Regions from separate parts of the Paenibacillus sp. TAF43_2 genome, predicted to be linked through region 1. Evidence: riboswitches for the same ligand, from Rfam matches in the RefSeq annotation. Region 1 holds a riboswitch; each other region holds the start of a gene.

Region 1 (7,564 bases):
TCATTAGGCTCGATGCCGTATGCTTTCAATAACAAGACGATGAATTGACCTCTCGTCACTGTCGCATTCGGGCTGTAATGGTCCTCGTCTGTACCTGTTGTAATGCTTCTTGCCGCAAGGAATAAAACGGCATCCTTATACCAAGCTGCATCCGATACATCTTTAAAGCTTACTTTATTGTATCCTACAATGTACTGGGAGAAATGTGCCGTAACAAAGTTTACCGTTCCTGTACCCGCGTTGTATTTCCCGCGGATCGTTTCCAAGCTGCCGGCATCCGTTACATAGTAGACCACTACAGCATTTGGATCTTCTCCGGCTTTTAAAGAATAAGGCACACTAACTTGCACATTGCTGCCGCCAAAGCTTGTAAGCTGGGTAGTTCCTGCGAATACGGAGAAATCATATACCGGTCTGTCACCCAAAGCCTCCTTGCCTTCGTCAGTTAGCTCTACTTTCGTAATAATAATGCTGATGTCACCCGCTTCAGCCGAATTGCTGATGCTTTCAATTGCTTTTGCGTTAAAAACGACAGTGCCAACGCCAAGATTGGCCTTCACACCCGCATTTGTGCTTGAAGCTACTTCATTAAACGATTTTCTAGGAATGCTCAGCTCTACAGATTTAGTTTGAGCTGTTGCTTCAACCTTAAGCTCGACGACAGAGGTTTTGCCTGCTGCTTCCGCTTTCTTAGCAAGCTCAACTAAGCTTGTAATAGAAGCTGCGGTTGCTTTCGCTACGGTTGCTCCTGTCGCAGCATCGGTTGTTGCTGTTATCGTTACTGTTGGTGCTGTACCATCATCGTCTCCACCTGCTGGAGGTGTAGGTGTAGGCGTTGGATTTGGGCCATTGTTTCCACCACTTGGAGGGGATACATAATTAGGTACAATGACATCTAGCACTGCGCCGGCATTATAGCCTTCCTTAGCCGCAAACCTCACGTTGTAAGTTCCAGATGATAAGCCAGTAATAGATGGCGCTGTTGCCGCTTGATAGGACTCAGCTCCTGACAGCTTGTATTCAAGTGCTGTCGTTGTTCCTGTAATTTGTCCATCATTATTAGCTGAAGAGGTAGGAGCTACACCCGTCAAGCCTGATGGTTCCGACTGCTCTTGTAGAGCAAACGCTTTGATAACGATATCAATTGCTGGGCTTGCACTGAATCCAGGTTTAGCTGCAAATCTGATATTATAAGTGCCTGCTGCGAGACCAGTGATCGCTGGTTCTGTTGCTGCTTGATAAACATCCGTTCCATCTAATCTGTATTCTAGAGCTGCAGTCGTTCCTGTAATTTGTCCATCGTTATTAGCAATCGTTGTCGGTGATACGCCTGTTAAGCCAGTCGGCGCTTCTTGCGCTTCCTCGCCGTAAGCCGGAATAACAACCTCTACTTTAGGGCTTGGGCGATATCCTTCTTTTGCCGCGTAACGAACATCATAAGTACCGTAAACAAGATCTGTAACAGACGGTTCTGTTGCACGAATATAATCGGATAACGAATTAGACAGCTTGTATTCAAGCGCTGTCGTCGTTCCAGTAATTTTACCGTCATTGTTAGCTGATGTCGTTGGTGCAACACCTGCCAGCCCTGTTGGTGCAGCTTGGTCTTGAATAAAGGATGGCACCACTACGTTTACAGCTTCGCCCGCTTTGTACGAAACAGCTGCGGGAATTCCTGCTGTATGAGGACCATTGTATCCAAGCTTGGATGCATATCTAACATTGTAAGTACCTGGCACTAAGTTAGTTATTGCATCACCAGTTACAGCCTTGTAATCCGTTTCATTTTCAAGCTTGTATTCAAGCGCTTTGCCTTTCGTTCCTGTAATTTGACCATCATTTTCATCGGATGAGGTTGGTTTAACCGCTGTCAGCCCTGTAGGTTTGGCCTCAACTCTTGCAAATAGGCTGTTCAAAGCATTTGTATAATTTTTGTAATTCACACCAAGTCCGCCGCTGCTTACATAATCAGGTTGAATATTGGTCCAAGAATACATCAATTCAATATGCCCAAGAATTGGAGCTCTGTTGCCATCAACATCCTTGTTGTCTTTGTTATATTGAAAGAGGTATGGAACTTGCGCTTTGCTTGCGATTACTTCAACGCCGTTCTCATTCGTATACTTTACATTGTCTTTTGTTTTTACGTATTGTGTTTTAATATCAGGCAAATATTTGTTAATCAAATCTACATACAGATTGGCGTAAGGATGATTCGTATCTCTTGTTTGAAAGAATGTTCCGTTATGGGGGTCAGCGTTCGGGTCTTTATAAAGATCCAGGATCGAAATTCCCGAATCCAGCTTGGTGTCCCAAAAATAAACTTTATCAATGTTATTTTTTTTCGCATATTCGTTAACAAACTTAATGGCTGCTTGTGTATTCGGGCACCAAGAGCCGCCGAACAAGATCGTATAATTCCCTTCGCTCTCGAGAATCTTCGTCAATTGGTGATAGGTTACATGTTCAAATACGAGCTCTCCGTCCGATTCGTCAAAAATAACCGTTTCTTTTTTGTTAATGATTGATCCGTTTCTATTGAAAGCTGCTTTGATAGAATTCGAACGGTTAATCGTATCAAATGAAGTGATTCCTTCAAATACTTGACTCACTTTTGCTTTGTAAGCATCTACTTTGCTCGCGTCCAAAACGCCATTAGTTAAGTAATCGCTCCACACATTTGTTGAAGCCAAAGAGGAAACAATTTTCTTTTTGTTATACACAAACAGGAATGGTGCTTCAATTTTTTTCGCTGAGCCTTCTGAAATTACTGCGCCCTTGCTGTCTTTTTTCGTATAACTAACGATATCTCCTGCTGGAAGTACTTCATCGAGGTTCGTTAAATATTTTTTGACCAGCTCGACATACGCTTCTGCAAAATCAAAAGTGTTGTTGCCAACTTTGATTTCTTTCGTTTGCGTTTCAGCAATCTCTAGTGATTTGCCATCTAACCTTGTATCAAAGTTATAGATGGTTTTTACACCATATTGCTTTGCCACCTGATTAATAAAGCCAATATTCGCTTGTGTTTTATCGCTCCAAGCTCCGCCAAACAACACAACATATGTGCCTTCGCTGTCAAAGAGATTAATAATATCTTCATACGTTACCGTTTGAAGAATATGGTTCTCATCATCCAAATGATCATACACATTATTAAAATAGTTATAATGGCTGGCGCCGCTATTTACTAGAGTTTCCGAAGCTGGATTGGCATTAACGATATTGGCAGCTGGCAAAATTAATAATGCAGCCAATATAAGAGCTAACCATCTTTTGGATGTATTAAATTGTAATTTCATGTTCATTCCTCGTTTTCATCAAATTTTGTCGATGTGCCAAGTGTGAAATATGTATTCTCCACTAGTCGCTTCAAGATTTCGTGCAGGGAGCCGGTCATAAGAGGCTGATCTGCCTCTTATGGCCACCCCATTTCATAACTCATGAATACGTATTTCTTGTTTCTAGCAGATTTCTTCTTCCGTCGTCGATGGTGCTGGCTGTTGACCTTCGGAAGACGAAGATGATGATGAAGAGGAGGAAGAAGGAGCCTCTGAGGATGATGGTGCTTTCGGCTGTACCGTATCTTTTTTCACAAATGAGACCGATTTAGATGGCTTCTTTTCTTCTTTTGCAGCTGGCTCTGCTGGTTTCGATTGTGTTTCTTCTTTCGCAGCAGGTGCTGCTGCTTTTGGCTCTTCTTTTACAACGGCTGCAGCTTTAGGCTGGCTTTCTTCTTTCACCGTCGTTGCTGCTTTAGGCTGGGCAGTCTCTTTCGGCTGAGTCGCTGTTTTTTCAACCGATGTATTTGCTTTAGCCGCAGGCTCCTCCTTTGCTGCTGCCGCTTTAGCTGCAGGCGCCTCTTCCTTCTTATCTACAGCAAGAGTAACTTTGGATTTATCTTCTTGTTTCGCATCTGCTTTTTCTGCTTCAGGTTTATTAGCCTCTATCGTGTCCGCCGTTTTTGCTTGCGGTTGTTTTTCGCCTTCTGCTGCAGCTGTGTTTACTTCTGATTTTTTCTCTGTGTCAGAAACGGTAATGATTTTGGATTGATTCTCTTCCTTTGCTTCGGTAACAATTGCAGCGTTGTCCTTCACTGCAGGCGCACCTTGTGCCTGTTTGGCAGATACGACAACATAGGTTAGGGCTGAGAAGGCTACTGTTGCAGAAATTAATGTTAGTGTTAGTTTTTTCATGATTGTAAACATCCCTTTCGCTTCGCTCTTTGAGCTTTTTTGTTTTTTTGGATAAAAAAAGGAGACCCAACAAGGCGCAGAACTGCGCTCCTATTGAATCTCTGGTGGTCCAGTAGATTATCTTCTTTTGTCATCCTACAAAATGGTTTTTTAACTCACTTTGAATATATTCCTATATTATTCCTCAAAAACGACCCTGTCAACGATTATTTAAATTTTTCCCATCGTTTTTGTCGGAATTAATTATAGAGACACTAAAACGTCTGATTTTTATTTATTATTTTAAATTCCACCTTACGATCATCGGTATGAATAAACTTCACAAGCAATGAAATTTTATGATCTGCGTTTATGCTGCTCCAGTAAAATTGAGCCGTTTCATCCATTGAATCAAATAAAGGAACCTCCAGCGGTTCACCTTCAAAAGATCTCAAAATACCATTTTCTTCACCTTTATAAGTGTGAATGCAATGACCTATCCCTTTTGTAAAAGAGTCGTAATGAAAGAAATGACGGATGCAAAATGACGGATCGTTTTGCCTTGTTTTCAAAATGGACAAGCTGTACAAAGCTGATTCAGTATCAATAATACCGGAAATACGCGGTGTATAATGGGGAGCATCCGGTTCAAACTTTCTGCTTTTTAATGCATCTTCAAACGTTGCACTTTTGCCATAAGCTTCATAGATGGTTTCAGTCTGATCTCCATTGGAAATGATATGCATCCCATTCATACTCTTTATCGGATCATAAATAATCAATGAAGGGTCTTCCATTTTTGCCGCATCATATGCTATGTTTCTTACAAACTGCTCATTGCGCTCAAAGATTCGGTTGCGACTGTTCGCGCTTCTGCCCATTATCCAATACRCTTGAACAAAATGTTTTCCTGACGGGCTCATCCCCACGATTATTGTTCTACCAGGATACGGATTATTAAATAACTGATCTTCATAGGACTGCAACATACTCACCTCAACCTTTTTATTTTATCTGAAAATAAAAAAAGCATTTGATCATCGATCAAATACTTTGCCCAGGCGCACGACATATGAAATAGGTGCTCCCTCGTGGTCATCCACGTTTACGCCAGTTGCACCTACCTGAAATTTACATTTATTATAGTTCGATATCGCAATTGAAATCAAGCTCTATTTCTAACGAACTGTTTCGTGCTTATTATGCAGAAAACTAAGCGCTGCTGGATTCGCAAGCTATTATTTTGATTGCTGAACAATGGAAAAAGGGCTGTTCCAAAAGTAGAAAAACCTACTTTCAGGACAGCCCTTCTCTTATTTAAACCTTATTTCACTTCAATTGATTTAACTGTGCCATTGTCGCCTTTTACTTGTACATATTGACCAGCCTTCAGCTGCGAGGAGTCACCTGTAATGACTACGCTTGGATCAATGCTGAATGTAGTGACAACTGCCTGTGAGTTTTCATATCGAGTAATGAGAGAAACCGTCGTCAATTTCGCCTGATTGTTGAACGTTAATGTATTAATAATTCCGTTCTCCGAGAAAGCTGTACTAACAGGAGCCGACTTCGTTACTTCAATAAATACGATACGATTGAGATACGTACGAACGAGTACCTCATCACCTGCTCGGAGTGAGCTCACTGGCGATTTTTTATCATCTCTGAAAATAAACACATTCGAATCTAATGCTAGTGAAACCTCCGTGTTATCTCCTTTAACAACCGTCAGCTTGCCATCAGCAGGAGCTGCTTTTAGCTTGCCTATAATGGCTTGTGCATCATGATTAGGCATTTCCGTATCTGTACGATCGAGAAGCGCTGCCAGCTCTGCACGGGTTACTGGTTGATTAGGACGGAACGTTTTTCCATTCTTATCATTGTAGCCGGTAATAATGCCTTTCTTCAAAGCAAGAGCTACATAACCTACTGATCCAGCAGGGATCTCTTTTGCATCCTTAAAGTCAAGCTTTGTATTATTGAGCGCCTTCGCTTCGTCTTCCAGTTTAAGCGCTTTTACGAGAAGAATCGTAGACCATAGCCTTGTCGCGTTTGCTTCCGGTTTCACTTCCGATTCAGTCTCAGAGAATAGATCGTTCTCCAGCGCTACTGCAACGTAACCAACAGCCCAAGGGTATTTTTTTGCGATTTTATCCCCGTCATTAAATTGCAAATCCGTTTTCATTTTATCTGCTGATTCCGCTTGTGAGCGAAGACCCATCAATCTGACAGCAGCAGTCAACGTTTCAATACGGTTGATTTTCTGATTAGGCTTAAATGTACCATCCTCGTAGCCAGTAAATACGCCCTTTGACGCTAACCGCATAATGTATTCCATAGCCCACTTCAGATCGTCCTCATCTTGGAATTGCCATGTTACTTTATGTTTATCGTCCTTGTCATACTTGTCATCCTTGTCCTCATGACGGCCTTTATCATCATTACGATCGCCATCATGCCCTTTGCCTTTACCGCCATCTGCAAAAGCTGACGTTGCACCGCCTGCAAGCATCAGCAGCGCAAGCGAAGAAATTGCTGTCTTTTTCCACATTGTTTGTTTTATCAAGAAAGCCACACTCCTTTTTCGATTGCGGGTTTTGCCGCATTTTTTACCTTCGCCCATACGTTTCGGGAGAGGCAGATCGATTTAAGAGGGTGGCTTTCAAAATAAATTTTTATGATTGTTCCTTATCGGCCTCGCGTTTAGCTTTCAGCCACTTAGGAGCACCTTTGTTTTTACCTTCGCGCTTTCGCTCCACTTTCTTAGGAGCAGGCTTCGCTGCTGGCTTTGGTTTCGGCGGAGCAGTTACTGCTTTCGTCTCTACAAGCTTCGTTTGTTTCGGAGCAGCAGCTGCACTTTTATTCTCTGCAGCTCGCTTCGTTTGCAACGCTTCTGAGCGATCTGCAAGCTTTGCTTCATGACGAGCCGCAAACGGTTTTGTTGCTTCTCGCAGCTCTTCCTCGCTAAGAAGCTTTCCTCTGAACATTGTCCGTTCTGTCAATTCGATGCCCAGCTGCTTGCGGAATTTCTCCATAATAAACAGCTCCTGCGGCGTAACAATGGAAACGACTGTACCAGGACGTCCCATACGGCCCGTGCGTCCTGCACGATGCACATAGTGATCCGCATCCGATGCAGGATCAAGCTGAATGACGAGCGGCAGACCTTCAATATCAAGGCCTCTAGCCGCAACATCCGTCGCTAGCAGCAGCTGGCAGCGACCCTCGCGAAAACGTGTCAATGTTGCTGCACGGCGCTGTTTATCCGCATCCCCATACAAAGCCTCAACAGTAAAGCCTTCATAGCTTAGTTTCGATTCCCAGTTGGAAATGTTGTCGGTATCATTTAGGAAAAGCAGCGCAGAGGCCGGGTTCAGCAAGCGAACAAG
Region 2 (9,430 bases), on a different contig from region 1:
ATCTTGAGGGCTGTTAAGCACAAGTGCAATAACCTCAGCAATAACCTTCATTGCGTTCTCTTCCATGCCGCGAGCTGTCGCTGCAGGTGTACCAATACGAATACCGGATGTTACAAACGGGCTTGTTGGATCAAACGGAATGGCATTTTTGTTAACCGTAATGCCTACTTCATCAAGCACATGTTCTGCTACTTTTCCTGTAATGTTCAGATTGCGTGTGTCGAGCAGCATCAAGTGATTGTCTGTTCCGCCAGATACGATGTTAAAGCCTTTTGCAACAAGCTCTTCCGAAAGAACTTTAGCGTTCTTAACAACTTGGGTTGCGTATTGCTTGAATTCAGGTTGAAGCGCCTCGCCGAAAGCTACTGCTTTAGCAGCGATAATGTGCATCAAAGGACCGCCTTGCGAGCCTGGGAAAACTGCTTTATCAATCGCAGCAGCCCAAGGTTGACGACAAAGGATCATACCGCCGCGAGGCCCGCGAAGGGTTTTGTGGGTTGTAGTTGTTACAAAATGCGCATGAGGCACTGGGCTCGGGTGAAGGCCTGCAGCAACCAAACCAGCGATGTGAGCCATATCAACCATAAACATTGCGCCTACATCATTAGCAATTTTGCCAAGCTTCTCAAAATCGATTGTGCGCGGATATGCACTAGCGCCTGCAACGATCAAACGAGGACGGTGCTTGAAAGCAAGCTTGCGAACTTCTTCATAATCAATAGTGAAGGAATCTTCTTGTACACCATATGCAACAAAGTTATAAAGCAATCCAGATGCATTAACAGGGCTGCCGTGTGTCAAATGTCCGCCATGTGCTAGATTCATACCAAGCACAGTGTCGCCAGGCTGCAAAGCTGCAAGGTAAACAGCCATGTTCGCTTGTGCGCCGGAGTGTGGTTGCACGTTCGCATGCTCAGCGCCAAAAAGCTCTTTCGCACGGTTGCGGGCAATATCCTCAACGATGTCAACATGCTCACAACCGCCATAGAAACGTTTGCTTGGGTAACCTTCTGCATATTTGTTCGTCAAAACGCTTCCCATAGCTTCCAATACCGCTTCGCTAACGATGTTCTCGGATGCGATAAGCTCGATATTGTCACGTTGACGAGTAAGTTCTAGTCCTAGAGCTTTTAATACTTCTGGGTCTTGTTTGCGCAAATTTTCCATGATTAAATTCCTCCTCAAATTAGATACCCTTTATCAAGCAAAAACGTCTTCGGTGTCCTTTAGACGCTGAAAATCAAAAAATTATCGCTATAAATCAACTATTCGCAAGTTCCAGCAGATTGCTCTGCCGTTAGATTCTCGCTAAGCTCGTATACCGCTCGGGAGCCGCCTATTAACTTTGGCCTTGTGATAGCCATCGTGACATGCGCTCCTCCAATTTCACGAATCGTCGGACGAACGGGAACAGCCACCCGCTTCAAATGCATACCGATAAACGTATCACCAATATCGATGCCCGCATGCGCCTGCACCGTTTCCACCAAACAAGGTTCCTTCAGCTGACGATAGGCATAAGCTGCCATGGAGCCGCCCGCTTTAGGCACTGGCACTGCACCTACAATATCAAGCCCCAATCGTTCTGCAGAAGCTTGATCAATGACAAGCGCGCGATTCAGATGCTCACAGCATTGATAAACGGGAATAAAGCCAACTTCGCTGCGAACCGCTTCAACGCCTGCGTAAATTTGTGCAGCCGTTTCAATGGTGCCCGAAGTCCCGATGCGATGACCAAGCACCTCACTAGTACTTACACCGATTACTAGCAGCTGACTCATGCCAAGCTTGCCTGCCGCTGCCAGTTCCCGAACAATTTGCTCAACCTGTTCTGCAATGCTTCCAAGCTGTACGTTTTCGTCTACGTTCATTGCGAATGCCCCCTAATTAGGACTGGCTGCTGTACTGTTCTTCAATTTGTTTCACTTTACTAACACGACCGACATGGCGTTCTCCATTTGAGAACGGCGTTTCAAGCCATATGCGAATAATTTCGAGTGCCACTCCAGGACCGATTACTCGTTCCCCAAGCGCCAAAACATTAGTATCATTATGCTCCCGAGTGGCTTTGGCTGAGAACATATCATTCACAAGCGCACAGCGGATGCCGCGTACTTTATTAGCCGCAATCGACATGCCGATACCTGTTCCACAAATGAGTATACCGCGCTCTGCTTTGCCGCTCGTAACAAGGTCGCATACGGGCAATGCATAGTCCGGATAATCGACGGATTGGTCACAGTTGCAGCCAAGATCTTCAATTTCATGACCAAGCGATTGAAGAAACGGTACAACTTCGTCCTTCAAACGATAACCTGCATGGTCAGCACCAATAGCAATTTTCAACGCAAAAGACCTCCTTAGAAATGAAACATCACAGTGCTAGTATACCTATTTTTGCCCAAAAAGACGAAAAAAGAGCATGACATGCTTATTAGCATGCTGCTCTTTGCCCAGGCGACCGGCCGTATATTCCGATGCTCCACCGTGGTTACCCACTTCCGTCGCCAGTTACATCGGAAACCGTATATTGTCATTTTATTATATCTTATACAGCTGCAAAAATCAATCGAACGGGAACAAAAATGACTTCCGCAACCCTGAACACTTATCTTTTGGCCAGCTTGTCCAGCAGCTTGACGAGCGCGTCCTCTATTTCGTTAGCACTGCTGCTGTATATAGCAAGCGAGCCTCCGAAAGGATCAACGATGTCAAAGCTCGGTATGCGACGCTCCAGCTCAAGCAATCGTCTTCTCTCGCCAGTCGTCAGCTGTTGGCCAAGCGCCTGCTTCATATGAAGCTCTGTATAAAGCTGCTCCAGCTCCTCAATATCGGCGAGCACTTGTGCGTCTTGATTTGCATATTCCTTTAACGTATAGATTTTGTCGACCGCTTCGGGATGCCATTGCAGCAAACCGCGCTTATGATTAACCGTCATTGTCAAAATAATATCAGCCCAACCAACCGCTTCGCTCGTCAGCGCCAGCGACGTGCTCTTATGCTCGATGTCCCGCTGTCTAAGGGTCTCCACAGCATGAGCTGACACGGGCAGTCCATCAATAGTAGATATGCCTGCGGAGCGAACGGCTACGGTGATCCCTCTCAATGCAGCCATTCGGCGAAGCATAGCCTCTGCCATCGGTGAGCGGCATGTATTGCCTGTACATACAAATAAAATACGTTTCACACTGCCAACTCCTTTTTGCACGTTATTCCAAGCTGTTCAACGATTAAGCGAAAACACCTGCAGCATTCCTTAGATGCTAAGCAGCTTTGGCTTGAAATTTAAAATAAGACTGAAATTTTGTTCCGCTTTCTTACTTGTATTCTAAAAGATAAACAAGATGCCGAACACGAACAAAATTCCTCCGCCTATGGCCTCGCCATATTCGCCAAGCTGACCGCTGACTTTACRCCCCAGCATTAAACCACATATCGACATCAGCCCGCCGAGCAGACCGATAAGTAAAACCGTCATCAACATGTTTGCAGCGAACATCCCCAGCGTAATGCCTACTGAGAACGAGTCGATACTGACGCTAAGCGAAAGCACGAGCAAGCCCCAAAAAGATTTATGGTCAAAAGATTGAACCGCCTCGCCGCGCAGCGAGCTATAAATCATATGTCCGCCGAGCAACACTAGCAAAACGCCTGCCGCAGTCGTGGCTACATCTCCAAGCAAGGAGCCGACGTATTGACCTGTAAAAATACCTGCCAGCGGCATGATCATATGAAACAATGCAGTTACAATGCCAAGCTTCAAAACATCTCGCAGCCTTATGCCTTTGAGCCCTATTCCGAGTCCCAGAGAAAATGCGTCTAGACTGAGTGCCACCGCAATAAAAAGCAGCGTCAAAAACTGTCCAGCTTGTAATTGTGCTTCAATCACAGCCTATCTCCCCCATGTCCGCTTGTAGTCTTTACCAAACATATGCGGACATGAGGACAAACATACTAGTGCGGTTTCAAGCTAATTTTGTTTCAAAAATGATCGTTCCCCTTACAGTGCTTTCTATACACGAATAATTCGGTTTCCAGCCGCTTTGGCCAACCGATTCATAAGCGCTGCGCCGATCCCATGCTCCGTGCAGCCCTCTGCCCAAATACGCTGAGCGCCTGCCCCGTCAAAATCTCGCAATGCCGCATAAAGCTGGTGCGCTGCTGTGCCAAGCTCCGCCTCGCTGCCTAATGAGTAAACATGATCTGCATCGTAGCGATTCAACCTCTCTTCGAAAGCAAGTACGCCAGTTACCTCGCCGCGCTTCTTTGCAGCTTCTACTTGATCTCGAATGTACGCTGCAACAGCTTCAAAATGGCCTTGCACAAGCTCAAGCTCCCCTTGTGGCGCATAATGAGTATATTTCATGCCTGGCGATCGCGGAGCCGACTCCGGTTCATCTACCGAGGCACTATCAACCAACGCATGGGGTGCCGCTTCTTGAAGCGCTTCGCGCGTAATGCCGCCTGGCCGTAAAATTCGAATGCCATGCTCGCCAGCAAGCTCAATTACAGTAGATTCCAGGCCGACGCCTGTTGCACCGTCATCAACAAGACCATCGATCCGCCCATCCAAATCCTCCAGCACATGCTCAGCAAGTGTTGGGCTTGGCCTTCCAGAACGATTGGCGCTTGGTGCAGCAATTGGACAATCTGCGATCTCAAGCAGCGCAAGCGCTGTTCTATGATCCGGTATTCGAATACCAACGGTAGACAGTCCTGCCGTTACGAGCGGCGATAACGCATCCTCGCGAACGGGCAGTACAATAGTAAGTGGTCCTGGCCAAAACTGTTCCATCAACGATGAAGCCAGCTCCGAATACGGCAGCACCAGCTCATCTAACTGCTTGCGACCCGCAATATGCACAATAAGAGGGTTGTCCGATGGACGTCCCTTTGCGGTGAATATCCGCTCAACCGCCGCCGAGCTGCGAGCATCCGCGCCAAGCCCATAAACCGTCTCCGTAGGGAAAGCAATAATACCGCCTTCTCTTAATTGGCTGGCAGCCTCCGATAATTGTTCCCGCAGCTGAGAATCATGAGCCTGCTTTACGCGCCATACATTTGTTTTAGTCATCTCTATCCTTCAATCCTTGCTCTTAATTGAAATTGTTCATTCATTCGTTATTATAGCATAAGCACCCGCAAACAAGCAGAAACGACAGCTGCACCTTTATATTCAAAGGTGCAGCTGTCGTTTCTTATGAAAACAGTGATTTAATCCAATTGATAAAAGATTCAATCATTTCCCAAATAAAAAATTTTGCTTCCGGCGCTTCGCCTTGGGAAGGAGTATCTGCTGGAGCTGCTGCTAATGAAGCTGTCTTAGCCGCTGCACTATTCGATTTCACAACTGTTGCTTGCTCTGTCTCTGTTCCAGCTGCTGCTGATGCTTCACCGCTTACAGCATCGATAAAACATAACGGCGGGAACAATACACACCACCAATTTTGTCCGCCGCCTTCGCCAAGTGTAATACGAAGGGCTTCATAGTCGCCAGCAGGGTAAACTTGATTGCCGTACATTTTTGTCGGGAACGGTACCATTCCAAGCTCTGCGGATGAGCCATATTCAAAGCCGCGGCTCTTTAGCACTTCTGCTGTAATGCGTTCAATTTCAGGCATATTAGCGAGAATCGTCTGACGTGCTTCCTCAATCGTCTGAGGTCCCGTCACCCAGCTATTCATCGCTTTAACGATTTCATCCCGGACAAGACGTTTCACGACTTGATCAGCAGGATTATCGGAATTGGCTAAAATACGAAGGCGAATGGCTTCCTGTGGGATCTCTCCGCCTGCAACCGCAGCATCCATTTGCTGAGCTTCCCAGCTCATAATTAAAATGATAAGTGCAAAAATAATAAAACCATATGATTTGCGATAAACAAATTTATTAGCCTTACCCGAATTAGAATGAGCGGATTTAGAAATATTGGAATAGGAATGAATAGAATAATGGCTGGACATATAACACAAGCTCCTCTCGTCGCACCCGTCAGTGCGTCTGCTTGCGTTCCGGAACGTATCTATCCGTCATTATGTCCGCTTTGCTTAATATATAAACCTATCAATCTATCTATTTTTTATCTTATCGCAGACGCTCTTCTAGCAAGTTATACTATTTTCAATAAATGAGAAGGATGGATGAAGAATGGATTTCCAAAAAACTTATGCAGCGTATCGACCGCTGCTCCATTCCATTGCTTATCGGATGCTTGGCACATTCAGCGAGGCCGAGGAATTGGTCCAGGATGTGTTTGCAGACTACAGCCTTTTGGACCCTAGTGAAATTAAAAATGAGAAGGCCTATCTCGTTCGAATGCTCACTAACCGCTCGATCAATCTCAGCCAATCCGCGCGCAAAAGAAAAGAAGTATATGTTGGACAGTGGCTGCCCGAACCAGACGTCAGCACCGTTGAGCTGGATCCTGCTGAAATTTATGCGGAGCATGAAGAGATTTCCTACGCGCTGCTTGTCATGCTTGAGCAGCTAACAGCAGTTGAGCGGGCTGTGTTTATTTTAAGAGAATCACTTCAATACGACTATGAGGATATCGCTGCATGCTTACATAAAACGACAGCAAACTGTCGTAAAATATACAGCCGAGCCAAAGAGAAGCTTCAGGAAGATAGATCGATGCTACCCATGAACACGGATAAAGCCGAGCCCCTCGCTGTTGCCTTCATGGAAGCAGCTTCTTCTGGAAATTTCGAGAAATTGATTTCTCTTTTATCCGAAGAAGCGATTCTTGTCTCCGATGGAGGAGGCAAGGTACGTGCAGCTATTTTCGCTATTATTAGCAGAGAAAGAGTCATCGCCTTTTTGAAGGGTGTTATTCCGAAGACCTTCTTGGGAGATGGCCATCAATTCGCTGACGTGAACGGACAAGCTGGCGTCATCGTTAACCAAGCCGGTATGCCTAGAAGTGTTATCAGCTTTCGGCTCGATGAGGAAGGGCAGAAGGTTGAGCGGATTTATGTCATGTTGAACCCTGATAAGCTGAAGCATGTTCGGATCGAATGACCATTTGAAAATTTACGATCCGCCAATCGTGAACACCGGATGACTAAACAAAGACGACTAGACAAGGACGACTAAATAAAAAATTTTTTAATCTTCTGTCACATCCGATAACTGTGTTTTGTCTTAGAGGATGAAAGCAAATAATTAGAACATAGAGGAGAATGAGGAACATGACAGAAAGAGTCCAAATAGCTAAAGAAATACCTGCTGCATATCAGGCAATGAGCGGAATGGAAAAATACCTAGGCACTACGAGCATCGACAAGCAGCTGCTAGAATTGATTAAAATTCGCGCATCGCAAATAAATGGCTGTGCATTCTGCATTAATATGCACACGAAAGACGCTAGAAGCTTAGGCGAGACTGAGCAGCGGATTTATGCATTGAGCGCTTGGCGCGATACGCCTTACTTTACGAAGGAGGAGCGAGCGGTACTCGCTTTGACGGAGGCTGTCACTGTCATTACGAAGGAACATGTGCCTGATGCGGTATATGAAGAAGTTGCCCGGTATTTCGAGAGCAAACAAGTCGGCGAGATTATTATGGCTATTATTACGATCAACGGGTGGAACCGTCTTGCGATAAGCACCGGTATGATGCCGGAATAAACACTAAAATATAGTGTTATTTTCATTAAAGGAACCCTTTTCGAGAAAATAGAGCTAGAATGTAGGCTTATTGTTTGCTCATCACCCGCAAAAAGGGGCTAATTGATGTGGTACAGCAAAAATAAAACTAAAATATAGGCTTATTTTCGTCAAAGTAGCCCTTTCCGTGAAAATAGAGCTAGAATGTAGGCTTATGTTTGCTCATCACTCTCAAAAAGGCGCTAATTGATGTGGTACAGCAAAAATAAAACTAAAATATAGTCTTATTTTCGTCAAAGTAATCATTTTCTCGAAAATAGAGCCAGAATGTAGGCTTATGTTTGCGCAACGCCCATAAAAACGCGCTAAATGGTACGTTCGAGTGAAAATAAATCTATGAAATAGATTTATTTTGCTGAGCCCAGTCAGGCTGCTGCTTGAAATGAAATAGAGGCTTTCCCGAAGTAGATAATTCTACTTTTGGGGAAGCCTCTTTTGCTGCAAGCGAAGCTAACTCCTCGTTGCAATGACATGGCGCTCGATTCCAGCGTAGTCACTGATGATTCGAATGTCGTCCCATTGCGACATTTCGCGCATCATGTCGGCAACGATGCGAGGCTGGCCCATGCCGAGCTCGAATGCGACGATGCGAGGCATCTGCGCGAGCAGCGGAAGCTGCTCCAGCATGCGCCGGTACGGGATCAACCCGTCCGGCCCGCCTTCCAGCGCGAGATGCGGCTCATAGTCGCGAACTTCGCGCTGCAGCTCTAACATATCCGCCGCCAGTATATACGGCGGATTGGATACAAGCACGTCGATGCGAAGCTCGCCGTGCTGCAGTTCACCCTGCTCATGCCCATGTACAAATGGCATGAGCAGGTCGCCCTGCACGAATGTCAACCGATCCGCCGCTTCATGGCGGATCGCGTTCGTGCGGGCGACTGCCAGCGCGTCCGGCGATAGATCGGACGCGCATACGCGCCATGCGTGACGCTGCGAAGCTAGCGTCACGGCGATGGCGCCGCTGCCTGTGCCGACGTCGACAATGGTCGGCGGCTGCAAATCCCCTGCAATTAGCGCAGGGGGCCAAATAAGATCAGCTGCCTCAAGCACAGCCTCGACGAGCAGCTCTGTTTCCGGACGCGGAATGAGCACGGCAGGCGAGACTGTAAATGGCCGCCCATAAAACCATTGCTCACCAATAATATATTGAACAGGCTCCCCAGCAGCCTTACGACGTATGAGGCCTTCCCATTCTGCTAACCGCTCTGCAGGAAATAGCTCACTGCCATCACGCAGCAATGACGCTCGATCCATATTCAGCAAATGCATGAGCAGAAGCTCTGCATTGTTGCGCGGCTCTTCCACCGCTTCCGATTGCAAAATCGCTGTCGCTTGCATGCAAGCTTGCCGCAATGTTAATGGCGCAACAAACCATTGCTCCTCCGAATGCTTGCTCATCCCTGTATCGCCCTTCCCACTTTAAAGTAACTTCCTTCTCCATCATGCAGCAACTATAGCCACTCTTTTGCCATTACTGCCTCACAGCTAGCAGCACATACGACAATAATTTGCTTCCATGTCCGATCTATTTATGTGCTCCACACAACCACATGCTTTGCCTTTGCCTCGCCTTCGCTTCCCCAAACCGAACAAAACGCCAGACCGCTGATTGCTTATTGTAAGCAACCAGCGACCCAGCGCAAATTTGTTAAGCCATTTCACGTTCCATAAGATCAGCTTGCTCTGCAATCGTCAGAGAGGAAATAACCTCTGTCAAATCGCCGTTCATCACTGAATCCAGCTTATGAAGCGTTAATCCG
Region 3 (7,723 bases), on a different contig from region 1:
CGCTGGCCAAGCAGCGTATCGTAGCCATTCTCCAGCTCCATAATGAAGGCATGAGCCTCAGCTGCCTTGGCTGCTGCCTCTATTTCATCCTGACTCGCATCCGGTTTGCCATAGCTGATATTGTCACGAATGGTTCCACTGAACAGATGCGCCTGCTGAAGCACCATACCGATATGGCTATGCAGCTCTGCAGAAGCGATCTCGTTAATTGGATGGGAATCAATGCGAATCATCCCCTCTGTCGCTTCATAAAACCTTGGAATGAGGCTGACCAGCGTTGATTTTCCTGAGCCGTTCACCCCTACGATCCCAATCGTCTCGCCCGGCTCTATATCCAGATCTATGTCGTGAAGTATATTTTTCTCCGAGCCTTCATAGCTGAAGCTCACATGGTCAAACGTAATTCTGCCAGCCTGTATTTTCTTGGACTGCTCGTTAGCTTTTCGTTCAGCTGTCCATTTATCTGCCGGCACCTCCAATATCTCGTTAATTCGGTCAGCAGAAGCCTTGGCCCGAGAGATTGCAATCAATTGATTTCCAAGTCCTAGAGTAGAAAAGAGAAGCTGTGTAATATAAGTTAAAAAGGCGGCGAGACTGCCCACTGACAGCGCCCCGTGCTCAGAAAGCATTCCCCCATACCATAATGCAGCTACAATGCTAAAATTAAGAATGATCGACACAAGCGGCGTATTAAGCGCAACGATCTTAGCTGCTTTTAGACTGGCATGCAGTAGATTTGAGTTTGTTTCATTAAAACGTTCTTCCTCGTAATCGGACCGTACAAATGCTTTCACAACACGGATACCGGACAAATTTTCTTGCATAACGGTATTCACTTGATCGAGCCGGTGCTGCATCATTGAAAACAAAGGAACGGTAATCCGAGTTGTAATGATGAGGAAGAGAGCTAATAAGGGTATCATTGCGAGCAAAATAATAGATAGGCGCGGGCTTATTACAAAAGCCATGACCAGACTGCCGATAATAATGAATGAACTTCGTGCAAATACGCGAAGCAGCAGCAATACTAAGTTCTGAATTTGTGTGACATCGCCCGTCAGTCTCGTCACGATCGAGCCTGAACCAAAACGGTCAAGCGATCGAAGCGACAGCGACTGGATTTTTTGAAACAGCTCCTGCCTCAGATCAGCCCCAAAGTTTTGCGACGCTATCGTCGAGAACACCGTACAGCCGACACCTGCTATTAGACCGATTAATGCGGCGATCAGCATTTTGGGAGCGGTGCTCGCGATTGCTGTGAGATCACCTGCTATAATGCCCTCATTCACAATGCTCGCCATGAACCGCGGCTGCAGCAAATCCATGAACACCTCTAGCAGCATAAACAACGGTGCCAGCACAGCGCTCAGCCAATATTTCCTCAAAAATCTAGTGAGCTTTAACAACTAACCACCTCAATCTCCCATCATTTTGCGCAAACTGCAAATAAAGAGGGCAGCGCGACCCGCTCCCTCTTGGTATAGTAATTATAGCACCCATTCTCTTGTTTCTACACCTAAATAATCATAAAATAACGTTGATGGCTCGCTTTTGAACTTTCCACCTGTTAAAATCAAAATACCAATAAAAAGCTGTGCGTAACTGGCGGAACATGGATAGCCATGAGGAAGCGCACAGATCATTAGCCGTACGCCTGGGCAAAGGTAAGGGGACATACCCCTTGCCTTTTTATGTTTTTTTAACATCTATTTATAAGGGGCTGAGGTAGAAGATGACGGAGAAACTGATTTTGGATGGAGCCATTGTGGCCGATGCAATCAAAGAGCAGCTGAAAGCAAGAGTGGAGGCTCTAAGCAAGCGGGGAATCATTCCATGCTTAGCGACGATACTGGTGGGCGATGACCCTGCGTCTGAAACCTATGTTCGAATGAAAGGCAATGCATGCAAGCGGCTTGGCATTGATTCCAAACGTATTCATTTGAACAAAAGCATTTCAACGGATGATTTGATTGACGTTATTTTGCAGCTTAATGCTGACCCGCTTATTCACGGCATCCTCTTGCAGCACCCCGTACCGCATCAAATTGATGAGCGTGCTGCCTTTGAAGCGATTAGTATCCATAAGGATGTTGATGGTGTAACCGCGCTAGGTTTTGCTCAAAATGCATTTGGTTATGCCCAGTATCCGTCATGTACCCCTGCTGCTATTATGGCTATTCTTGATTACTATAACATCAAGGTTGAAGGCAAACATGCCGTCGTCGTTGGACGAAGCCCGATTCTAGGCAAACCCGTTTCTCAGATGCTGCTGAACCGCAATGCAACCGTAACAACCTGTCATTCCAAAACGGAAAATTTAGCGGAGCTATTGCGTCTTGCCGATATCGTCGTTGCTGCAGTAGGCAAACCAAGCTTCATTCAAGGCGAATGGATTCGCGATGGCGCTGTAGTACTTGATGCAGGGTACAATAAAGGGAATATTGGGGACGTTGACTACGAGGCATGCCTAGCAAAAGCAAGTGCGATCACTCCTGTGCCAGCAGGCGTAGGTCCTGTTACGATCGCCACGCTTCTGAAGCATACGGTTGACTCCGCTGAGCGATTTGCACTTCATTAAGAGAGATAGGAAGAAAAACGAGGGGATCTTATTAGCTGCCTTGCAGCTAAGATCCCCTCGTTCGTTCTATAGGACGTCTACACATCCCGTTCTAATAGATACCTCGCTGTAAACTGATCGGTAATGAGTACATTCGTGTAGCCGCCGCGCAGCGCGCCATAAATGCCATCTACCTTCTTCGCTCCGCCTGCCACAAGTATTGACTGATCCTTGCGCTTCAGTTCATCGAGACTGATGCCAATCGTGCGCTGGTTCATGAGTGTTGAACAAATATTGCCTGTAATATCGATATAGCGTGAGCATATATCGCCAGCTGCCTTCTCGCGAATAATTTCCAGATCGGAATCTGTGAAATAATTGGCTCTAATTAATACAGAATCATCCGTAGGGGCTCCCACGGTTACAACGGCAATATTAGAGAGCTTCCCTAGCTCCAAAATATTGCGGATATGGCGATCCGATTCAATCGTCCGCTTCACAACCTCATGGTCAACAAGCGCCGGCAGCGGAATAAAGTAAGGTATCGTATGGAAAGCCTTGCCGAATAAATGAACAATTTCATAAGCGTATGTATTGGTCTCTGAATGGCTAACCCCGCCGTTGAGCTGCACGACCTTAACGTCGCGAACCGGCTTATCCTTAAGCTGAGAAGCCATTTGAAAGAGCGTCGTTCCCCACGTTGTCGCAATGATATCGCCATCTTTTACCGTATCGTATAAATAGTTCGCTGCCGCTTCGCCAATATACCTTTTTACGATGCTGTCCTCATACTGCGGCACAGAAACGATAACCGCTTTTTTCAGCCCAAACTTCGCTTCCAAACGATTCGCCAGAACAAAATTGTTTTCGTTCGGGTGTACGATTTTTATTTGAACGTACCCCTCATCCTTCGCCTGCTGTAAAAATCTTGATATCGTAGGGCGCGATACCCCCAGCTTCTGGGCGATTTCTTCCTGATTATAATCCAGTTCATAATACAGCCTTGCTACATCAATCATTTTGCTAAGCTTATCATCCAGTCGATCATCAGCCATCCAAGTTTCACTCTTTCTATTTATGTCTAGAAATGCAAACGGTATCTACTCCCTCTAATTTAACATAGGTTTCAAATGAAGTGTCGCCTTCTTTGTATGAAAACAACAAATCTTACTAAAAAAAACGTCCCACCCCACTCTTAACAAGTGGAATGGGACGCTTTTGCTTAATTAAATTCCGTTTCTTCCTTCATACTCTAGTGCGGACAAAATCAGTGTAACCACATCTGCTCTTGTTGCATTTTTCTTAGGTGCAAATTTATTGCCGCCCATGCCTGCTACTAGTCCTTCGGCTTGTGCCGCAGCGATATAAGGACGTGCCCATACAGGGATGTCACTCAAATCAGCAAACGTCGGCTTCGCCTTCGGATCAACTTTAATGCCTAGTGCGCGAACAAGAATTACGGTCATTTCCGTTCTTGTTAATTCACTTGATGGTCGAAGCGTATTATCCTCGTAGCCTGCAATGACCTTATCTTCAATAAGCTGTGCAAAGAAGGAGCGTGCCCATGCAGGAACTTTATCTGCATCTGCAAAGTCCAGCTTGCTTGTCGACGATTCAAGCTTCAGCGCCCTGCCTACCATTGTAATAAATTGTGCTCTTGTTGCTGTGTCTCCAGGGTGGAACGTGCCGTCTCCATACCCATTAACAAACCCAATTTCCACTGCCTTCGCAATAGCATCTGCCGCCCAGTGGCCGCGTACATCACTAAATGTGATGGATGGTGTCGGCGTTGGTGTCGTCACCGGCGGTGTCGTCGGTGTTGGCGTTGGTGTCGGCGTCGGTGTTGTCACCGGCGGTGTTGTTGGTGTTGGAGTAGGTGTCGGAACTACAACATTCACATCAACAATGCGTCCTTCTGTCGTTGCATTAATCGTACCTAGTTGATTGATATACTCCAAGAATACCTCGTAGTCAACAATGTTCATTTCGTGCTGACGTCCAGCATCTTTGGCTTGCTTCATCGAGCGATAGAAATCGCCGCCATTAGCCATAAATGAGTTTGTTGCTACAAAATAATAAGCATTCAAATCAATTGCGCTGTAGCTGCCGTCTGCGTTTTTGATTTCAACCTTCGTAATGCGTTCGCCAGCCTGCTTAAGCTTTCCGTCTGCATCCAATATTTCAGGGTTCTTATTAGAATCGTAGTAGAAGCGCATGCCCGATACTTGCGGGAAGCGGCCTTCTCCGGTTTTGATTCCACTTACACCGTTCTCAAGCGCAGCAATAATTTCTTGGCCTGTCATACGAAGCGCCGTAAGGTTGTTTCCGAAAGGCATCACCGTAAGCAATTCGCCCATCGAGATGTCTCCATCTACTTTACCCTCAGCGGTTTTCTTAATTGATTCGCGAATACCTCCGCCATTCTGAATGCCAACATAACCTTTTACATCCAATTGCTTTAATGCCTCGTTGCTGTTTACGAAGCTTTTTACTTTGGAGACCATACCGTCTGTGATCAAGTTTCCTAAGTTGGTTTCTTTTGACCGTACAGAATTACGATCACCATCCAGGAACACATTTGTTTTACCGATGACTTGCTTCTGAATATCGGCAACACCCGCACTGTATGGCTTCAACATTTCAACAGCTTCCGGGTCCGCTGCATAACCGCTAACTGTAAGCAGCTTGCCATTCCATGCGGTCAATATCCCTTTGTTATTGAATTCGAGGTCCAAACGGCCCAAATAATTGCCATATTGTTCTGCCTGTACAACGAGTGTCGGTTCTCCCGTAGCATGATATACAAGCGGTGCGTCAACCTTCGTGTGGCTATGTCCACCGACGATAACGTCGATGCCCGTAACCTTCTCAGCCAATACTTTATCAAATTCATTTCCTAGATGCGTCAATGCCACAATCTTATTGATGCCTTCTTTTTCGAGCATTTTGACCGTTTCTTCAGCTTTCTTAATATAATCCTCGAATACAATATTATCTCCTGGCGATGCAAGGAATTTTGTGTCCTCCGTTGTTAAGCCGAATACGCCGATCTTTTGCCCGCCTTCATCCAATATGATCGCGTCATAAATTTTACCTTTCGCAGCTGGTTTACCGATTGCCTGCTCAGACACAAGTCCGTTCATTGCAGGTTCCTTGCTGAAGTCGATATTTGAGCTTACAAACGGGAACTCCGCTTTTTTAATAAAATCAGCAAGTACGGATGGACCTTTATCGAATTCGTGGTTTCCGAATACCATCGCGTCATAACCAAACTTATTCATAAACGCCAAGTCCGCTTGACCAAGATATTTGTTGAAATACAGCGTTCCTGAGAACACATCACCTGCATCTAGCAAGATAGAGTCTTTTACTTCTGCACGAATTTCCTTAATCGCTGTAAAACGTTTTGCAATCGAATCAAGGTGAGCATGCGTGTCGTTCACATGCATAATCGTTAGCTTAAATGGATCGTTGTCACCTGGAAGCGGCTCGCCTTTTAGATCTGTAATACGGCCTTCTAACCCCATATTGATAGTGCCTATTTTCGTAAGGTATTCGATAAACACCTCGTAGTCAACGATGTTCATCTCATACTGACGACCATCATCTTTCGCTTTCTTCATGGAGCGGTAGAAGTCTCCGCCATTAGCCATAAAAGAATTTGTTGCTACAAAATAATAAGCATTCAGATCAATAGCACTGTAGCTGCCGTCAGCGTTCTTAATTTCTACCTTTGCTATACGCTTACCCGCAGTTACAAGCTGTCCATTCGCATCTAGTACTTCCGGCTGCTTCTTGGAATCATAGTAGTAACGCATGCCAGATACTTGTGGGAATCGACCTTGAACCGTTTCAATGCCGCTTACACCATTCTCTAACGCATCCACAATTTCCTGACCCGTCATACGAAGTGATGTAAGATTATTGCCGAATGGCATAACTTCCAAAAGCTCACCTAGTGTAATGTCACCATCCGCTTTGCCTATAGCTTTCAGCGGAATAGGTTTACGAATTCCGCCACCATTTTGAATCCCCACGAATCCTTTTACATCCAATTTCTTTAAATCAGGATTGCTGTCAACAAAGCTTTTCACTTTAGAAACCATTCCATCTGTCATTATGTTTCCAAGATTGACTTCCGCAACACGACCAGAAGGGTTGCCACCATCTAAAAATACATTCGTTTTACCAATAACCTGTTGTTTAATAGCTTCAATACCCTTTGTGTATGGATCAAGCAATTCAGTCGCTACCGGATCTGGAGCAAATGTTGCAATATCGAGCAGTTTGCCATCCCATTTAGTCAGTACGCCTGCTTGATTGAATTTGAGATCCAAGCGTCCCAAATATTTGTTATACTCCTCCGCCTGTACAACTAGCGTTGGCTCTCCATGTGTCTTGACTACCTTAGGAGCGTCTACTTTCGTATGGCTGTGACCTCCTACGATAACATCAATTCCAGCTACTTGCTCAGCCAATTGAAGATCGAATGCATGACCAAGATGAGTCAAAGCAATGATTTTGTTGATGCCTTGATCTTGCAGCATTTTGACGGTTTCTTTCGCTTTAGCGATATAATCATTAAATATGATATTTGGTCCCGGAGACGCAAGAAACTTCGTATCCTCTGTAGTTAAGCCAATTACGCCGACTTTCGTCTTGTCCTCGCCTACTTCAAGAATAAGTGAATTATAAATCTTTCCATCCTGAGCCGCTTCACCAGCCGCTTGCTCGGATAATAATCCGTTAAGTGCAGGCTCCTTGCTGAAATCAATGTTGGAGCTAACAAATGGGAATTTTGCTTTTTTCACAAAATCTGCCAGCACCGATAATTCTTTGTCAAACTCATGATTACCGAAAACCATAGCATTGTATTTCATCAAATTCATAAACGTTAAATCTGCCTGGCCTAAGTATTTATTAAAATACAAAGTGCCCGAGAATACATCGCCAGCATCAAGAAGGAGTGAATTAACTGTTTCATTTCGAACCTGCTGAACTGCAGTAACTCTCTTTGCAACATTCGCCAAATTCGCATGTGTATCATTCGTATGCATGAGCGTCATCGCAAACTCAGCCGCTTTTTTAGAAGACAGATCCAGCTGCGCAAGAAGCGGATCATGATCGCTTACTCTGCCCTGTTCTGTAGAGAAATCTGCATTGACG

Evidence for each region. A riboswitch is a leader RNA that binds a small molecule or an ion and turns the genes downstream of it on or off. The one in region 1 is predicted to bind ZMP and ZTP.
Region 2: another riboswitch for ZMP and ZTP. It lies ahead of rpiB (ribose 5-phosphate isomerase B); the one in region 1 lies ahead of AB4Z17_RS10735 (IMP cyclohydrolase).
Region 3: another riboswitch for ZMP and ZTP. It lies ahead of AB4Z17_RS07015 (bifunctional 5,10-methylenetetrahydrofolate dehydrogenase/5,10-methenyltetrahydrofolate cyclohydrolase); the one in region 1 lies ahead of AB4Z17_RS10735 (IMP cyclohydrolase).

Annotation. Positions count from the first base shown of each region.
Region 1 covers NZ_JBFRDK010000037.1:12,233-19,796, forward strand. Annotated here, with positions in the region: gene AB4Z17_RS10725 (S-layer homology domain-containing protein) at 1-3,302, opposite strand, end outside; gene AB4Z17_RS10730 (hypothetical protein) at 3,465-4,196, opposite strand; gene AB4Z17_RS10735 (IMP cyclohydrolase) at 4,451-5,164, opposite strand; ZMP/ZTP riboswitch at 5,224-5,303, opposite strand; gene AB4Z17_RS10740 (S-layer homology domain-containing protein) at 5,500-6,741, opposite strand; gene AB4Z17_RS10745 (DEAD/DEAH box helicase) at 6,851-7,564, opposite strand, start outside.
Region 2 covers NZ_JBFRDK010000001.1:69,152-78,581, forward strand. Annotated here, with positions in the region: gene glyA (serine hydroxymethyltransferase) at 1-1,167, opposite strand, end outside; gene AB4Z17_RS00320 (TIGR01440 family protein) at 1,266-1,871, opposite strand; gene rpiB (ribose 5-phosphate isomerase B) at 1,888-2,346, opposite strand; ZMP/ZTP riboswitch at 2,445-2,525, opposite strand; gene AB4Z17_RS00330 (low molecular weight protein arginine phosphatase) at 2,609-3,187, opposite strand; gene AB4Z17_RS00335 (manganese efflux pump MntP) at 3,329-3,889, opposite strand; gene AB4Z17_RS00340 (L-threonylcarbamoyladenylate synthase) at 4,013-5,074, opposite strand; gene spoIIR (stage II sporulation protein R) at 5,199-5,963, opposite strand; gene AB4Z17_RS00350 (RNA polymerase sigma-70 factor) at 6,148-7,020, shown strand; gene AB4Z17_RS00355 (carboxymuconolactone decarboxylase family protein) at 7,191-7,628, shown strand; gene prmC (peptide chain release factor N(5)-glutamine methyltransferase) at 8,118-9,068, opposite strand; gene prfA (peptide chain release factor 1) at 9,319-9,430, opposite strand, start outside.
Region 3 covers NZ_JBFRDK010000021.1:11,078-18,800, reverse strand. Annotated here, with positions in the region: gene AB4Z17_RS07020 (ABC transporter ATP-binding protein) at 1-1,406, opposite strand, end outside; ZMP/ZTP riboswitch at 1,589-1,667, shown strand; gene AB4Z17_RS07015 (bifunctional 5,10-methylenetetrahydrofolate dehydrogenase/5,10-methenyltetrahydrofolate cyclohydrolase) at 1,733-2,578, shown strand; gene AB4Z17_RS07010 (sugar-binding transcriptional regulator) at 2,656-3,612, opposite strand; gene AB4Z17_RS07005 (5'-nucleotidase C-terminal domain-containing protein) at 3,784-7,723, opposite strand, start outside.